3 regions of the Nonomuraea sp. B1E8 genome follow, and region 1 is predicted to be linked to each of the others. Evidence: riboswitches for the same ligand, from Rfam matches in the RefSeq annotation. Region 1 holds a riboswitch; each other region holds the start of a gene.
The links. A riboswitch is a leader RNA that binds a small molecule or an ion and turns the genes downstream of it on or off. The one in region 1 is predicted to bind cyclic di-AMP.
Positions count from the first base shown of each region.

Region 1 (5,327 bases):
CCGACGAGTGCGCGCTCGCCGGGCCTGCAGCGGCGCCGCGGGGTGCCGGGTCGACGCGGTTCTGCGAGGTCACGAGCGGCGGTGCGAGACTGTTCCGCCAGGGTCGGCCTCCCTGGTGGACGCCCGTACCGGCGTGGCCGATCCTTCCCAACCAAGCGCTTGCCCATATCGGCGTGGCCGTTACGGTCAGGTACGCGGCAGCCGTACCCTTGTCTGAAAGGGCATGTCACGAAGGGACAAGTGGGATGAGTTCAGCGGGTGAAGGCCTGTCTCGCCCGCTTCCCGAGCAGGTGCGGCTCAATGTCGTCGACTTGGCGTCTCAAGTCCTCGGCACGATGCCCCCTGCCGCTATTCCGCCGCCGCTGCGGGGCATCGCCAAGTTCGACCCTCGTAAGCGGGCCAAGCTGGGCAGCGCCCCCATCGCGGCGCAGCTGGAGAACGACAAGAAGTTCCGCGAGCTGGTCGCCGAGTCGGTGACCGCGGGCTGGCCCGAGCTGGTCGCCGCGCTCGCCGAGGGCAACGTGCCGCCCGCCGCCGACCCCGTGCTGGTGGCCGCGGCCGCCTATCTCACCCGCCCGCCCGGCTGGGCGGAGATGATCGAGGCCGCCCGCTCCGACCTGGAGCAGTCGCTCGCGGCCGCCGAGGACTCCGAGCGCGAGGAGGTCGTCGCCCGGTTGCGCGAGCAGCTCGCCGCGCAGAAGAGCGCCGCCAAGGAGGAGGCGGAACGCCTGCGCGAGCAGGTCAGGGCCGCCCGCGCGGAAAACTCCGACCTGCGCCGCAGGCTTCACGACGCCCGCGAACGGGCTAAGGCCGCGGTGCGCAGGGCAGAGGAGATGGAGCGGGCCGCCGATGAGGCGAGGACGGCCGCCTCGGCCGCCGGCAGCGCGGGGGAGTCCGAGCTGCGGCGGCTGCGCGAGCGGCTGTCCGACGTGGAGAAGCAGCTCGAAGCCTCGCGCCGGGCCGCGCGCGAGGGCAGGAGCATCGAGGACGCCCGCATCAGGGTGCTGCTCGACGCGCTGCAGGACGCGTCGGCCGGGCTGCGCAGGGAGCTGGCCCTGCCCACCACGATCAGCCGGCCGGCCGATTCGGTCGCCGCGGTCACCGGCGAACGGCCGGGTGTGCGCGTGCCCGCGCGGGCGCTCGCCGACGACGACCCGCAACTCCTCGACCAGCTCCTCGCGCTGCCGCAGGTCCACCTGATCATCGACGGCTACAACGTCACCAAGACCGGCTACGGCACGCTCACCCTCGCTGACCAGCGCAACCGGCTGATGACCGGGCTGGGCGGGCTGGTGGCGCAGACGAGGGTAGAGGTGACCGCGGTGTTCGACGGGGCGGAGCTCAACGCCCCTGTGCAGGTCGTGGCGCCGCGCGGCGTGAGGGTGCTGTTCAGCGCGCCCGGGGAGATCGCCGACGACCTGATCCGCCAGCTCGTCCGCGCCGAGCCGCCCGGCCGTGCCATCGCCGTGGTGTCGTCGGACCGGGAGGTGGCCGAGTCCGTCAGGCGGATGGGAGCCAGACCCGTTCCCTCTGGCTTGCTGCTGCGCCGGCTGGGCCGGGCTTAAGTTACGAATTGGTATGTTCGGGTGAGACCTCGCCCGCCACTTCTGTACTATTTCGCCCCAGTAAAGATCCCCTGGGAGGCGACGCAGTGAGGTTTGGCCGGGTGCCGGTGGCCGTGGGTCTCGCGTTCGGGCTTGTGGTGTCCCCCATGGGGGCGGCGCTCGCTGATCCGAAGCCGACCATCGGGCAGGCCAAGGCCAAGCTCGACAAGCTCAACGACAAGGCCGACAAGGTCGTCGACCGCTACAACACGGCGACCGAGCGCTACAAGAAGGCCAAGGGCACCTACGCGAAGCTGAACACGAGCTACAAGCGCAAACTCCGTACGGTCGCCGACCTGCGCACCCAGATCGCCGACATGGCCGCCACCGTCTATCGGGCCGGCGGCTACGCCACCACCATGCCGGGGCTGGTCGGTGCCGACAACCCGCAGGGACGGCTGGCCGGGATGGCGCTGGCCGGGCAGATGGCCAAAGAGCGCTCGGAGAAGCTGGCCGCGTTCGACCGGGAGAACCGCGGGCTGAAGAAGGAACGCGACAAGGCGCAGGACGCCCTGCGGTCGGCCGACGAGGTCCGTGGCGAGGTCGAGAAGGAGCGCAAGGAGATCCTCGGGCTGATCGCCGAGCAGAAGAAGCTTCTGAAGAAGCTGGGCGCCTACAAGACCGGCAATCCGAACAGCACCGGCATCGAGTACACGGGACCCGCGTCGGGGAACGCCGCGGCGGTGTTGCGGTTCGCGTTCGCGCAGGTCGGCAAGCCGTACGTGTTCGGCGGGACGGGGCCGGGCGGCTACGACTGCTCGGGGCTGACCCAGGCGTCATGGCGGGCCGCGGGCGTGTCGCTGCCCAGGACGACGTGGGCGCAGTGGGCGTGGGGCGCCAGCCGCAAGGTGTCGCTGAACGCGCTCCAGCCCGGCGATCTCATCTTCAGCGAGGGCCTGGGGCACGTCAGCATCTATGCGGGCAACGGGAAGATCGTCCATGCGCCGCAGACGGGCGACGTGGTCAAGGTCGTCAGCCTCTCCGCCTACGGCCGCAACCTCGTGGGCGCCGTCCGCCCGTAATTTCGTCCGCCTTTTACGATGCGCCATCGTTGCCGCCCGCGCGGGCGGCCCTTGATCACGTTCTGCTTCCTTTTGATCACCGTGGGTCCAGCGCATGCGAGGCGGAATGTGACAAACGCGACATTTGGTCCCTGACAAGACCGGTGTTTCGCGAAATGTGAGAAGGGTCACTTTTTGGTAACGGTGCCCCCTGTTCCAGCAGGGGTTCGGACGTTTACTGGGGCCTTTGTCGATCTTTACAGCCTGACTCGGCTTTTGCCGATCCTTGACCGTCCGGCGTAGCTTCTGGCGTCGTCGCGGTGCACAAGCCATGGCGCCGCGAACCCACATCGGTCCCTCCCGATGTGAAGGCAGATGAAGATCCGCTGGTCATCGCCGCGATATCCCCATGACGCGGGCGATGACCTGCCGAATCCGTGCAGTCAGGAGGCACGGAACCGGGGACCCAGCGATCCCAGTTCCCCAGGGATCAGGGGTGAATCGGCGCGCCATCGCGCCGTAGGGCGACTTCCAGGCCCGAATCCGACAGCTAACCCGGTAGGCGTTCGTGGAAGACCCAAGGAGAAATCCTGTCTACCTCCCTGCACAACCCCCGCCTGTCCCGCCTTGCCCTGCCTGGCGTCGTGCTCACGATGACCGTGACGGCCGGAGGTCTGGTCCTCCACGCCCCCACGGCTCAGGCGGCGACGACGAGCGACACGGCCGGCGTCTCCTCGGTGAGGGCGGCCACGGCCGCCGCCACCGCGACGTCGGCCAAGGCGGCTCGCAAGCGAGCAGCCAAGATCGCTCGGCAGAAGGTGAAGGCCGGCAAGGCCATCGCCGTGGCCAAGAACCAGATCGGTGACCCGTACCGTTACGGCGCCACAGGCCCTGGTTCGTTCGACTGCTCCGGCCTCGTCCAGTACGCCTGGAAGAAGGCCGGGGTGGAAATCCCGCGCGTGGCGAGCAGCCAGTTCGCCGGCATCAGGAACAAGGTCTCCTGGCGCAACCTCAAGCCCGGTGACCTCATGTTCTTCAACGGGCTCGGCCACGTGGGCATGTACATCGGCAAGGGCAAGATGATCCATTCGCCGCGGACAGGCGAACGGGTGCGCATCGACAAGCTGGGCGGATGGCGCAAGTCGTCGTTCGTCGGCGCGGTCCGTCCCGGCCTCTGATGAAGCCCCGCCCGGGCCCCCGGGAGATCTTCCGGGGCCCGGGCGGGCTCCCGTGGAAGCCCGCCCCTCCCCTCGTAAGGCGGCCGGCCCCTCGATCGGGCCCACTACGATCGGCAGCGTGTCCGAGCAGGTGAGCCGACGAACTGCGCTGGCCGCGCTCCTCCTCCTCGGCCTCGCCGCCGACGCGCCCGCCCCCGGATCGCCCGTCTTCCCCGCGCAAGCCCGTGACCTGTGGCCGGACGGCCAGGCCACCGCCCGCGGGGCACGTTCCCTCGTCACCGGCCACCGCGCCGCGCCCGGCACGCTCAGCGATCTCGCCCGCCGCGCCGACTCGGCCGGGCTGCGGGTCACGGCCGTGCTCGGCCGCCCGGTGCGGCCCGTGGTCATCGTTCCCGGCTCCGCTGAGGACGCCGCCCGGCTGGCCGGTGTGGAGCGCCTCGACGGGCTGGCGGCGGTGGCCGACGACGGGCGGGTGATCGTCGTCCCCGAGTCGTTCGGCAGGCTCACCTCCACCGGCAAGGACGTCGTCCTCACCCACGAGCTGACCCACGTCGCCGCGGGCACCGGCGGGCTGCCCGTCTGGCTCTACGAAGGCTTCGCCGACTACGTCGCCTACCGGGACGCCGGGCTGCCCGTGCGCACGGCCGCCGCCGAGTTGGCGGCCGAGGTGCGGGCCGGGCGCGTGCCGGCCGCGTTGCCGGGGCCTGAGGCGTTCGCCGTCGGCGGGCCCGACCCCGGACGCCTCGCGCTGGCGTACCAGGAGGCCTGGCTGGCGTGTCGGTTCCTCTCCCGCCGTTTCGGTGAGAGGAGCCTGGTGAGGCTCTACCGTGATGCGCAGGCGGCCGGCGTCGACGAGGCGCTCGCCGCGCTCGGGCTCTCCGTGGCCACGCTGACGGCACGGTGGCGCGCGTACGTGCGGGAGCAGCTCGCGTGAGTGGGGAGAAAGATGAGCGGACGGCGGGACGCGGACGGCCCCTCTGAGGAGGCCGGGGCGGGCGGCGGCGAGGTGACCGCCACAGGGCCCGGTGACGGTGTTCCCGCGGGCGCCGTCAGCGCGGAGGACCCCGCGCGGACGGACGGCGGCGCGGCGGGGGCGTGGAGACGTCGCGAACGGGGGCAGGGTGATGGAGTGCCCGCGACGACGGACGGCCCGGCGCAGGACCCGGGGGAGGAGCCGGTGGTGGACGCGGCCGAGCGCCGGTTCAGGCGGCAGGCCGCCGTGGTCCTGGCGGTGCTCGCGGCGGTGATCCTGGCCGTGGCCGCCTTCAGCACGCCGTGGCGGGTCCTGGCCGCGGGGCCGCCCGACCCGGCGCGAGACTTCACCGCCGCCGAGATCGCCAGGGCGCGGGCCTTCGACGCGGCCACGTCCCTGCCGAGCTATCTCGGGCTGGCGCTCACGCTGGCCTTCGCGGCCCTGCTCGTGGCCACCCCCTTCGGGGCCAGGGTGCTGGGCCGGCTGAAAGGCCCCTGGTGGGTGCGGGTGGTCCTCGGCGTCCTGGTGCTCACCGCGATCGTCGAGGCGGTCAGGTGGCCGCTCGGCGTCT
Region 1 is NZ_JBDPLS010000007.1:431,753-437,079, forward strand. Features, by position in the region: gene ABGA98_RS25170 (NYN domain-containing protein) at 312-1,565, shown strand; gene ABGA98_RS25175 (NlpC/P60 family protein) at 1,652-2,626, shown strand; cyclic di-AMP (ydaO/yuaA leader) riboswitch at 3,023-3,185, shown strand; gene ABGA98_RS25180 (C40 family peptidase) at 3,259-3,783, shown strand; gene ABGA98_RS25185 (hypothetical protein) at 3,902-4,717, shown strand; gene ABGA98_RS25190 (M48 family metalloprotease) at 4,730-5,327, shown strand, end outside.

Region 2 (5,327 bases), on a different contig from region 1:
CCGTAGCCTTGCTGGGACTGCGGCTGCTGGCCGTACTGCTGGTCGTACTGCTGACCCGACTGGGGCTGCTGACCGTAGCCCTGCTGCTGGTCATACTGCTGACCCGACTGCGGCTGCTGACCGTACTGCTGCTGGTCGTACTGCTGGCCCGACTGCGGCTGCTGACCGTACTGCTGCTGGTCGTACTGCTGGCCCGACTGCGGCTGCTGACCGTACTGCTGCTGGTCGTACTGCTGGCCCGACTGCGGCTGCTGACCGTAGCCCTGCTGCTGACCGTACTGCTGGTCGTAGCCGGACTGTTGCTGCTGCCCGTAACCCTGCTGCTGGCCATAGCCCGGCTGGGACTGCGGCTGCTGGCCGTAGCCCTGCTGCTGACCGTACTGCTGGTCGTAGCCGGACTGTTGCTGCTGCCCGTAACCCTGCTGCTGGCCATAGCCCGGCTGGGACTGGGGCTGCTGACCATATTGCTGGTCATACTGCTGGGGTTGCTGGCCATAGCCCTGCTGCTGGCCGTAGTCGGGCTGGGACTGGGGCTGCTGGCCGTACTGGGGTTGCTGGCCATAGCCCTGCTGCTGGCCGTAGCCCTGCTGCTGACCGTATGGGGGTTGCTGGCCGTAGCCCTGCTGCTGACCATAGGGGGGCTGTTGCCCGTAGGCGTCGTCAGCCCGGTAGCCGACCACAGTGACGTCGGGGTCGGGCTCGCCGGGGTGGCGGCCCGGAGCCTGCTGGCCGTAATGGGGAGGCGCAGCGTTCTCGCCGGATTCGTCCTGTGGGTACGGCGGCTGTCCGGTGCTCACCGTGTCACCTCGCTTCGAGTGCGCGCGTGGCACGTGTCAGGACACATGCCTGTGCTGCCCAACGTATCGACATAGGTATCAACAATCACCTTTCCGTGTGGTCAAGGTCCGCGTCACCCGACGTCAGATGGAGCAGCATGCGGGTGTTGCCCAGGGTGTTCGGCTTGACGTGTTCCAGGTCGAGGAACTCCGCTACACCCTCGTCATACGAGGCCAGCAGCTCGGCGTAGACCTCGGGGGAGACCGGCGTGCCCTGGATGCGGCGAAAACCGTGCCTCGCGAAGAAGTCGACCTCAAAAGTAAGACAGAATACACGTTGCAGACCAAGATCTTTGGCCTGCTGGATCAGCGCTGAGACGATCCGGTGGCCGACTCCCGTGCCGCGGCATTCGGGATCGACGGCCACCGTGCGGACCTCCGCGAGGTCCTCCCAGAGCACGTGGAGCGCGCCACAGCCGACGATCTGCCCGCCACGCTCGGCCACCCAGAACTCCTGTACGTCTTCGTACAGCGTCACCGTGGCCTTCTTCAGGAGCCGCGAGCCCGCGCCCGCATAGGCGTCGACCAGGCGCCTGACCCCCCGCACGTCAGGCGTGCGCGCACGCCGGACCACCACCGCGGTCTCGGGCACAGTCAGTTCGGCCACCTGCTCCATGGCTCTCCAGAGTACAGATGTCATTACGGCTCGGACCTAACTCACATGTCTCCGCCCATCCTGTTACATCTCGTGGCCGGGCGAGCACGGCGTCGCGCCAGGCGATCGTTCGGGAGGAAGTGCCACATACAGTCACTCCTGCCCTACTGGCACCGAGATCACCTTGTGACCCTTCGGTTGTGAAACCTCTACAGAGTTGGCAGTTCTGGTTGAGCAGGAACCCGGAGTGCATTAGTGTCCAGCGACGATGATCCCCGCGCGCGGGGAAGCACGCTCAATTCCTCAGGGAAGCCGGGGACCCGCCGGTGGCGACCGCCATCACGGGGTGAATCCGAGTTTTCGGTAGGGCTGCTCCGGCCCGAACCCGTCAGCTAACCCGGTAGGCGTCTATGAGAGGAGCCTGGTTGGTGAAGCGCACGCTCAACCGTGGGAGGACGTCGGCGGGCAATCACGCCCGCCCTCCGGAACGCGCCCCGTTGCGCCGCCGTCTCGGTGTGGCGAGTTTCACAGCCGCCGCACTGCTGCTCACGGTTCCCACCGTCCCGGCGTCCGCCGACCCCAAGCCCTCGCTCAAAGACCTCGCCGCGCGGGTCGAGAAGATGCACGTCGAGATCGAGACGCTGACCGAGCAGTACAACGGGCAGCGGGAGAAGCTGAAGACGGCCAAGAAGGCCGCCGAGGCCGCGCAGAAGACGCTGACGGCCAGCGAGACGGATCTGGCGGCCAAGCGCGCCAAGGCCGTCCTGCTCGCCCAGAACGCCTACATCACGGGCGGGCTGAGCCGGGCGCTGGTGTTCACCTCCTCCAAGGACCCCGGCAACTTCCTCGACCGCGCCGCGACCACGTTCGCGATCGAGCAGCGGCAGGGCGAGGAGCTCAACCAGCTCACCAAGGCCAGGAAGGCCGCCGAGCGCGCCAGGGCGAGCGCCAGGTCGCGCATCAGCGAGGTCGAGAAGATCGTCAAGGACCTCGACGCCAAACGCGACAAGATCAGCACTCTGGTCGCCAAGGTCGAGAGCAACCTGTTCAGGCGGGCGCTGGGCGAGGCCGGTCGTCCCGGCACCCGCGCCACCCGCGTCGACCTGCCGATCGCGGGCAGCGGAAAGGCCGCGCAGGCGGCACGGTGGGCGCTCACGCAGCAGCTCAAGCCGTACGTCTGGGGGGCCGAGGGCCCCAATTCCTACGACTGCTCCGGCCTGGTGATGGCCGCCTACCAGCGGGTGGGCATCTCGCTGCCGCACTACACGGGCAACCAGTGGACGGCCGGGCGGCACATCTCACGCGACGAGATGCGTCCGGGCGACCTGGTGTTCTTCTACAGCGACCTGCACCACGTGGGCATCTATCTCGGCGGCGGCATGATGGTGCACGCCCCTCGGACGGGTGATGTGGTGCGGATCGCGTCGATCGAACGGCGGCCGTTCGCGGGCGCGGTGCGCATCGCCGACTGAAGCCCGAGCCGAGAGGCGAGCGACATGAAGGCGCAGTGAGCGGGCGCCGCTAGATCAGCTGGCGGCGTGCCGCCCACGCCACGGCCTCGATCGCGGTGGCGACGCCGATGCGGTCGCAGATGCCGCGCAGCCTCCGGCGTACGGTGCGGCCGCTGATGTCCAGTCGCCTGCCCACCCGATCGACCGTGACTCCTCTGGCGAGTTCCGCCAGTAACGCCAGATCCGCATGGCTCAGCTCAACGCCTTCAGTGAGCACTTCCATCGGGAGCCCTCCCCCCCAACAGCAGGCCTGGACCCTCTTAGCCAGGCCACAGCCGCTCCTCGCAGACGGTAAACGCATCATGGAAAGGTCGTCAAGCATGACAATTGCCGCTCTTGACCAGCACTATTGACATGATCCGCCGCATGCGGCCGAGTCTCGTCCGCCGGCGGACTTCGCCGCCCGGCGTACGGTCCGCGCGCCCTTTCGGCCGGGCCTGGCCCGGCGCCGATCGGTCCGGCCGGCGTCCCGGTTTTTGATCCGTCCACGCGCGATTTACTGCGTGATCCATACGTACGGCGGTCGAGCGCAACCGCTCTTCACGACGGGCGGCGGCACGCGGCAAGCCAGGAGTCACCTTATTTCCGGACCCGGGCGAACGTCACCGTCATGGTGGACCCAGCGCTGCCGGACGTCCCCCTCGAAACTCCGAACACTCACGCGCCACTCGCCCGCGGTCTTGACCCGATGCTGACAAGCCCCGCCCTGATGGCGGGGCAGGACGGCCGATCGTCCGTCACCGCTCTCCCGGCACGACCGAGCGCCTGCCCGGCTCGCCCGCTCGCGCGGGCTCCCGCCGCAACCGGTGCGGCGGGATGCCACGTGGCCTCAGTGAGTGGGCTTGACCAGGGGGAACAGGATGGTCTCGCGGATGTTCTTACCGGTGAAAGCCATAATCATCCGGTCGATGCCGGCGCCCATGCCGCCCGTCGGCGGCATCGCGTATTCGAGCGACTGCAGGAAGTCCTCGTCGAGCTGCATGGCCTCCGGGTCGCCGCCCGCGGCCAGCAAGGACTGCTCGACCAGGCGGCGGCGCTGCTCGATGGGGTCGTTGAGCTCGGAGTAGCCGGTGCCCAACTCGGTGCCGAACCCGATGAGGTCCCACTTCTCCGTCACCAGCGGGTCGTCGCGGTGCTGCCGGGCCAGCGGCGAGGTCTCCAGCGGATAGTCCATGACGAACGTGGGCTGGATGATCGTGTGCTCGACGAGCGCCTCGAAGAGCTCCTGCACGAGCTTGCCCGCACCCCACTTCGGATCCCAGGGGATCTCGCGCCGGTCGGCGATCTTGCGCAGCTCTTCGAGTGAGGTCGAGGTCGTGATCTGCTCGCCGACGGCCTCGGACACCGCGCCGTAGAGGGTGACGCGCGGCCACTCGGGGATGCCCAGGTCGATCTCGACGCCGTCGTGCACGACCACCGAGGTGTCCAGGGCGGCCACGACGGCCTTCTGGTACATCCGCTGCGTCAGGTCGGCGATGCCGTTGTAGTCGAGGTAGGTGCCGTAGGCCTCGACCATGGTGAACTCGGGGTTGTGCGTCGAGTCGGCGCCCTCGTTGCGGAAGTTGCGGTTGATCTCGAAGACCTTCTCGATGCCGCCGACCACGAGCCGCTTGAGATAGAGCTCGATCGCGATGCGGAGATAGAGCTCCATGTCGTAGGCGTTGATGTGGGTCTTGAACGGCCGGGCCGTGGCGCCGCCGTGGATCGGCTGCAACATCGGCGTCTCGACCTCGAGGTAGCCTTCCTCGTGCCAGAAGTCGCGCACCGCGCGCACGGTGGCGCTGCGGACCCTGGCCATCTTCCTCGACTCGTCGTTGACGATCAGGTCGACATAGCGCTGGCGGACCCGCGCCTCGGGGTCGGTGAGGCCGACGTGCTTCTCCGGCAGCGGGCGCAGGCACTTGCTGGTGATCTGCCAGCTGTCGGCCAGGACGGACAGCTCGCCCCTGCGCGAGGTGATGACCTCGCCGGTCACGCCCACGTGGTCGCCCAGGTCGACGTCGTGCTTCCAGCGGGCCAGCGACTCCTCGCCCACCTTGTCGAGCGAGATCATGACCTGCAGGTCGGCGCCACCGTCGCGGAGCGTGGCGAAGCAGAGCTTGCCGCCCACGCGGTTGAGCATGACGCGACCCGCGACCGAGACCGTGTCACCGGTGGCGGTGTCGGGCTCCAGGCCCTGGTATTTCTCCCTGACCTCGGCGTTGGTGGCCGTGCGTGGGAAAAGCACCGGGTAAGGGTCGACGCCCTCGCTGCGAAGGCGGTCGAGCTTCTCCCTCCGGATGCGCATCTGCTCGGGAAGTTCGTCGCTCACAACAACAAAGGGTAGGGGATCCGGCGAACCGCAGTGACTCGTCCAGGTCTCACGCCACGTTGCGGTGATAGATC
Region 2 is NZ_JBDPLS010000005.1:579,242-584,568, forward strand. Features, by position in the region: gene ABGA98_RS20610 (RDD family protein) at 1-797, opposite strand, end outside; gene ABGA98_RS20615 (amino-acid N-acetyltransferase) at 883-1,452, opposite strand; cyclic di-AMP (ydaO/yuaA leader) riboswitch at 1,714-1,853, shown strand; gene ABGA98_RS20620 (C40 family peptidase) at 1,947-2,903, shown strand; gene ABGA98_RS20625 (LuxR C-terminal-related transcriptional regulator) at 2,953-3,165, opposite strand; gene lysX (bifunctional lysylphosphatidylglycerol synthetase/lysine--tRNA ligase LysX) at 3,772-5,253, opposite strand; gene ABGA98_RS20635 (type III pantothenate kinase) at 5,303-5,327, opposite strand, start outside.
Region 2: another riboswitch for cyclic di-AMP. It lies ahead of ABGA98_RS20620 (C40 family peptidase); the one in region 1 lies ahead of ABGA98_RS25180 (C40 family peptidase).

Region 3 (5,327 bases), on a different contig from region 1:
GCAACTCGTGGCGGCCGGCATCGCGGTGCTGCGGGACGACGGCTGGCAGGGCGTCACGACCCGTGCCGTGGCACAGCGGGCCGGCACCAATCCCGGCCTGATCCACTACCACTTCGGCGGGCTGGCCGGGCTCCACACGGCGATCTTCCGGCAGGCCACCGATCTCATCCTGGGCCCGCTGGTCACCGAGCTGATGGAGGCCGCGGACGAGCGCGCGGCCCTGGCGACCGTACGGCGCCTGCTGCCCCAGGCGACCGGCGACGACCAGACGACCCGGCTGGCCGCCGAGCTGATCGCGGGCGCCACCCGCGATCCCGCGCTCGGCGTGGTGCTCCGCGACGAGTTGCGCCAGGCCCGCGCGCTGATCGCCGGCCGTCTCCGCGGGGCGCGTCCCGGCTGGACGGCGGACCGCCTGGACGGGGTCGCCACGCTGGTCGTCGCGGCGATCGACGGGCTGATGTTGCACTACATGATCGACGGCGACCTTCCCGTCGGCGCGGTGCTGTCCGCGGTGGAGGACCTGCTGGCGACGCCTGACCCCTCGTGAGCGCGGCGGAGGGTTCCCCCTCCGCCGCACACGGCCGACCTCGAAAGGACCTGTCATGGAGATCGTCAAGAAACCCGCACCGCCGACCGGGCTGCGCCGCAGGCTGTGGCGCCTTCCCATCGTGTTGTACCGGGTCGGCTTGGGCCGGCTGCTGGGGCAGCGGGTCATGCTGCTCACCCACACCGGCCGCGTCTCCGGCCGGCCCCGCCAGGCCGTCATCGAGGTCGTCCAGCACGACGAGCGGGGCTATGTGGCGGCCTCCGGGTTCGGGCGGCGTGCCGACTGGTACCGCAACGTCCTGGCCGATCCCGAGGTGACCCTGCACGTGGGCGGACGCGCTCTGCGGGCCACCGCCGCGCCGATCCCGGACGAGCAGGGCGCGGAGATCATGGCCACGTACGCGCCCCGCCACCCCGCCGCCGCCCGCCAGCTCTGCAAGATCATGGGCTTCGCGGTCGACGGCAGCGTGGCGGATTACCGGGAGGTGGGGCGGCACATACCGTTCGTCCGCTTCACCCCGCACGCCCCTGGCGCGTGACGCGACCTGATCTCCGGCTACGTGGTGCCCGACAGGCGCTGCCGGGTGCGGGCCGGCGCCCACTCCGGCAGCTCGGCGAGGATGTCGGCGAGGGTGACGTCGGCGAGGCTGGCCCGCCATGCCCGGTGGGCGTCGGCCATCTTCTCGGCGAGGACGCACATGCGCTCGCACTCCTCCGGGGGCAGCGCGCCGCGTCCCCGCTGACGGATCTCGCGGCACTCGTACGGCGTGGACCGGCCGTCGACGGCCTCGACGATCTGCAGCAGCGTGATCTCGGCGGCGGGCCGCGCCAGCCGGAAGCCTCCCCTCGGTCCGGTGGACGCGGCCAGCAGCCCGGCCTTGACCAGCTCCTTGAGCTGCTTGGTGAGGTAGGCCGCCGGGAGGTCGTAGTGGAGCGCGAGCTGCGCGGCCGACGCGCTGGCTCCCGGCTCGAGCTGGGCCAGCGTGGTCGCGCAGTGCAGAACCCACTCGGTGCTCACAGGCAGCTTCACGCCCCGATTCTATCGCAGCTATTATGGACCCGTTTAGTCCATAATTAAGGGGATCATCATGCGGATCGCAGTCGCCGGCGCGACCGGGAACATCGGGTCGCTCACCGCCGCGACCCTCGAACGCGACGGCCACGAGGTCGTGCGCATCAGTCGTTCGCTCGGCGTGGACCTGGCGACCGGCGACGGGCTCGACGACGTCCTGGCCGGTGCGGAGGCGGTCGTCGACGCCATCAACGCGCCGGCGGCCGGCCCGGAGGAGACGGTGGCGTTCTTCGGCGCCACCACGCGCACCCTGCTGGCCGCCGGGGAGCGGGCGGGGGTGCGCCACCACGTCCTGCTGTCGATCGTCGGGATCCATCGCGTCGAGGGCAACGCCCACTACGCCGGCAAGCGGGAGCAGGAGCGCCTCGTGGCCGCCGGGCCGGTGCCGTGGACGATCGTGCCGGTCACGCAGTTCCACGACTTCGCCGAAATGGTGGCGGGCTGGACGGAGCAGGACGGCGTCGCCACGATCGCGCCGCTGCTCGTCCAGCCGATCGCGCCCGCCGACGTGGCCGGCGTCCTCGCCGAGCTCGCGGCCGGGGAGCCTCGGGGGCGGTACGCCGACGTCGCGGGCCCCGAGCCGCAGGACCTGGTGGACATGGCCCGGCGCACCCACGAGGCGCGGGGCCGTACGGTGCGGCTCGTGCCGACGTGGTCGGGGATCTTCGGCCCGGCGATGGCGGGCGACGTGCTGCTGCCCGGCGAGGGCGCGCACATCGCGCCGACCACCTTCGACGACTGGCTCGCCGGGCAGGGGTAGCCGAAGGGCCCCGGCGCCCCCGGATGACCTGCCGGTGCCGGCGGTACGCCCACCGGCTCGCGTCACAGGGGCATCACGGGTCCCCTTCCGGTGGGACCCGCGTACGGTGCCGGAAAAACTTTGCCGAAGCCCTGGAACGCCTGCGAGAGCGGCGATCCAGGGCTTCCCCATGGCGAACGACATTGCATAGCGATTTGTACCGCTTGCAGCGTTTATGGGGCGTTATATACCTTCTTGGGATTACGGCATACGGCACAGGCGAACGCTTGCCGAACCGTTTGCCGCGACGTTGACAGGCCGAATCCGCACAGCGCGGAACCGGGGACCCACCTTTCCGGGGTGAATCGCACGCCAGCCGAGGGCTGCGCGCGTAGGGCACTTCCAAGCCCGAACCCGTCAGCTAACCCGGTAGGCACATGGAAGCAAGGAGTCAATCCCCCCATGCGCGAACTCACGCGACGTCTCACCCTGTCCGCCGCCGGCGCCCTGCTGGCCGGAACCACCGCCATCGCGGGCGTGAGCCTGCCCGCGCACGCCTCGCCCGTCGAGCCGGCCCCGGCCCAGGCGGCCGAGCAGCGCACGCTCACCTACGGCCAGGACGTGTCCAACCACCAGCCGCTGCACGACTGGGCCGCCAGCCCTGCGCAGTTCGGCATCATCAAGGCCACCGAGGGCACCGACTTCCGCGACGCCGCCTTCGCCAGGCACTGGAGCGAGCTGGGCAAGAAGGGCATCGTGCGCGGGGCGTACCACTACGCACACCCCGGCAACGACCCCATCGCCGAGGCCGACCACTTCCTGTCCATGGTGAACTCCCAGCCCTCCAAGCCCGGCGACCTGCTGGTGCTGGACCTGGAGACCACCGACGGCAAGTCCGTCGAGGAGGTCAACGCCTGGGCCAAGGCGTGGCTGTCGCACGTGAAGGCCGAGACCGGGGTCACCCCGATGTTCTACAGCGGCTGGAACTTCGCCGACACCTACGGCAAGGGCCTGGCCGAGTACCCGCTGTGGGTGGCCCACTACAGCAAGCCGAAGGGGACGGTGACGCCGCCCGCCGACTGGAAGACCTGGACCATCCACCAGTACTCCGACTCCCCCATCGACCAGAACGTCTCGGCGCTCACCCCCGACGAGCTGCGCGCCCTGGGCCGCACGTCGGCCTGACCGGGTTCGGGCAGGCGGGAACCTCCGCACAGCACCTGCCTGCCCGCCGCGGGTCAGGCCGCGTACGGGTCCTGGCCCGCGCGGATGCGGCCCACCATGGTCTTGAGCGCCTCCAGCGCGGTCAGGTACGTCAGCGGGCCGAAGGACACGCGGGCGACGCCGAGGGAGGCCAGCCTGCCCAGGTCCATGCCGGGCATGCAGGCGACGTTGACCGGCCCGGGGACGGCCTTGACGAGGTCGCCGACCACCTCTTCCGACGGGGCCATGATGGGGTAGACGCAGTCGGCGCCGGCCTCCAGGTAGCGGCGCCCGCGCTCGGCGACCTCCTCGGTCGAGGTGGAGCCGGTCAGGAACACGTCGACCCGCGCGTTGATCACCAGGTCGGGGCCCGCCTCCCGGAGGGCCGCGATGCGCGCGGCCTGCGTCCCGGCGTCGACGAGTCCCCCGGCCCGGTGGTCGGTGTCCTCGATGTTGAACCCGGCCGCGCCGATGGCGGTGAGCCGCTCGACGAGCTCGCCGGGCGGCAGGCCGTAGCCGGCTTCGGCGTCGACGGTCACCGGCACGTCCACGGCCCTGATGATCCTGGCGGCGATGTCGAACATCTCGCCGACCGGTGCGCCCTCGTGGTCGTCGCGTCCCAGCAGGGCGGCGATGGACGCGCTGGCGGTCGCCAGGGCGGGATAGCCGGCCTCGGCCACGACGGTTGCGCTGCCCGCGTCCCACACGTTGGGCAGGATCAGCGGGTCGCCGGGCTTGTGCAGGTCGCGCAGGAGAGCGGTGCTGGTCTTCGGCATGGTCGGTCCTTGCCTGTGAGGGTCATGTCCCTCTCTTGACTCCCGCGGCCTTCAGTTCGGGACGGCTGCACGGTGTGATCCTCGCCACAGCAGGCGACGTCAGGCGGACGGCTCGACGGCGCGTCAGCGCTCGCCCGTCCCGGCCGGCGACCGTTCCAGCGCGGAGTGCCGGCGGCTGTAGGCGAAGTAGATGACCAGCCCGAGCACGAACCAGGCGGCGAAGCGCAGCCACGTCACCGGGTCCAGGAACGTGATCAGCCAGATCGAGAAGACCACCCCGACAGCGGGCACGACCGGCATCCCGGGGGTACGGAACTCGCGGTGCAGGCCGGGCTGCCGGTAGCGGAGCACGATCACGGCCAGGCACACGACCACGAACGCCAGCAGGATGCCGATGTTCGTCAGCTCGGCGGCCTCCCGGATCGGCAGGAACCCGGCGATCACCGCGGAGGCGGCGCCCACGATCCAGGTGACGCGCGAGGGCACCCGCCGTACCGGGTGCACCTTGGCGAACCATCGCGGCAGCAGCCCGTCACGGCTCATCGCGAACCACACGCGGGTGACGCCGAGCATGAACGTGAACATCACGGTGAGGATGCCGATGATGGCGCCCACCGCGATCACGGACGCCAGCCCGGAGAGTCCGACCGAGGCGAACGCCGAGGAGAAGCCGCTCTCGGGATCGATCTCCCGGTAGTTCTGCATGCCGGTCAGCACGAGCGTGGCCAGCACGTACAGCACCATGGCGATGATGAGGGAGTAGATGATCGCCCTGGGCATGTGCCGCCGCGCGTCGCGTGACTCCTCGGCCGCGGTGCTCATCGCGTCGTAGCCGAACACGGCGAAGAACACGGTGGCGGCCCCGGTGATGGCCCCGCCGATCCCGAAAGGGAAGAAGGGGTGGTAGTTGGCGGTGTTGATGTGGAAGAAGCCGACCACGATGACGAGCAGCACGACGGCGACCTTCACCCCCACCACGAACGTCTCGAAC
Region 3 is NZ_JBDPLS010000018.1:152,710-158,036, reverse strand. Features, by position in the region: gene ABGA98_RS40600 (TetR/AcrR family transcriptional regulator) at 8-547, shown strand; gene ABGA98_RS40595 (nitroreductase family deazaflavin-dependent oxidoreductase) at 603-1,085, shown strand; gene ABGA98_RS40590 (Rrf2 family transcriptional regulator) at 1,103-1,576, opposite strand; gene ABGA98_RS40585 (NAD(P)H-binding protein) at 1,635-2,378, shown strand; cyclic di-AMP (ydaO/yuaA leader) riboswitch at 2,664-2,807, shown strand; gene ABGA98_RS40580 (GH25 family lysozyme) at 2,820-3,542, shown strand; gene ABGA98_RS40575 (isocitrate lyase/phosphoenolpyruvate mutase family protein) at 3,596-4,336, opposite strand; gene ABGA98_RS40570 (amino acid permease) at 4,460-5,327, opposite strand, start outside.
Region 3: another riboswitch for cyclic di-AMP. It lies ahead of ABGA98_RS40580 (GH25 family lysozyme); the one in region 1 lies ahead of ABGA98_RS25180 (C40 family peptidase).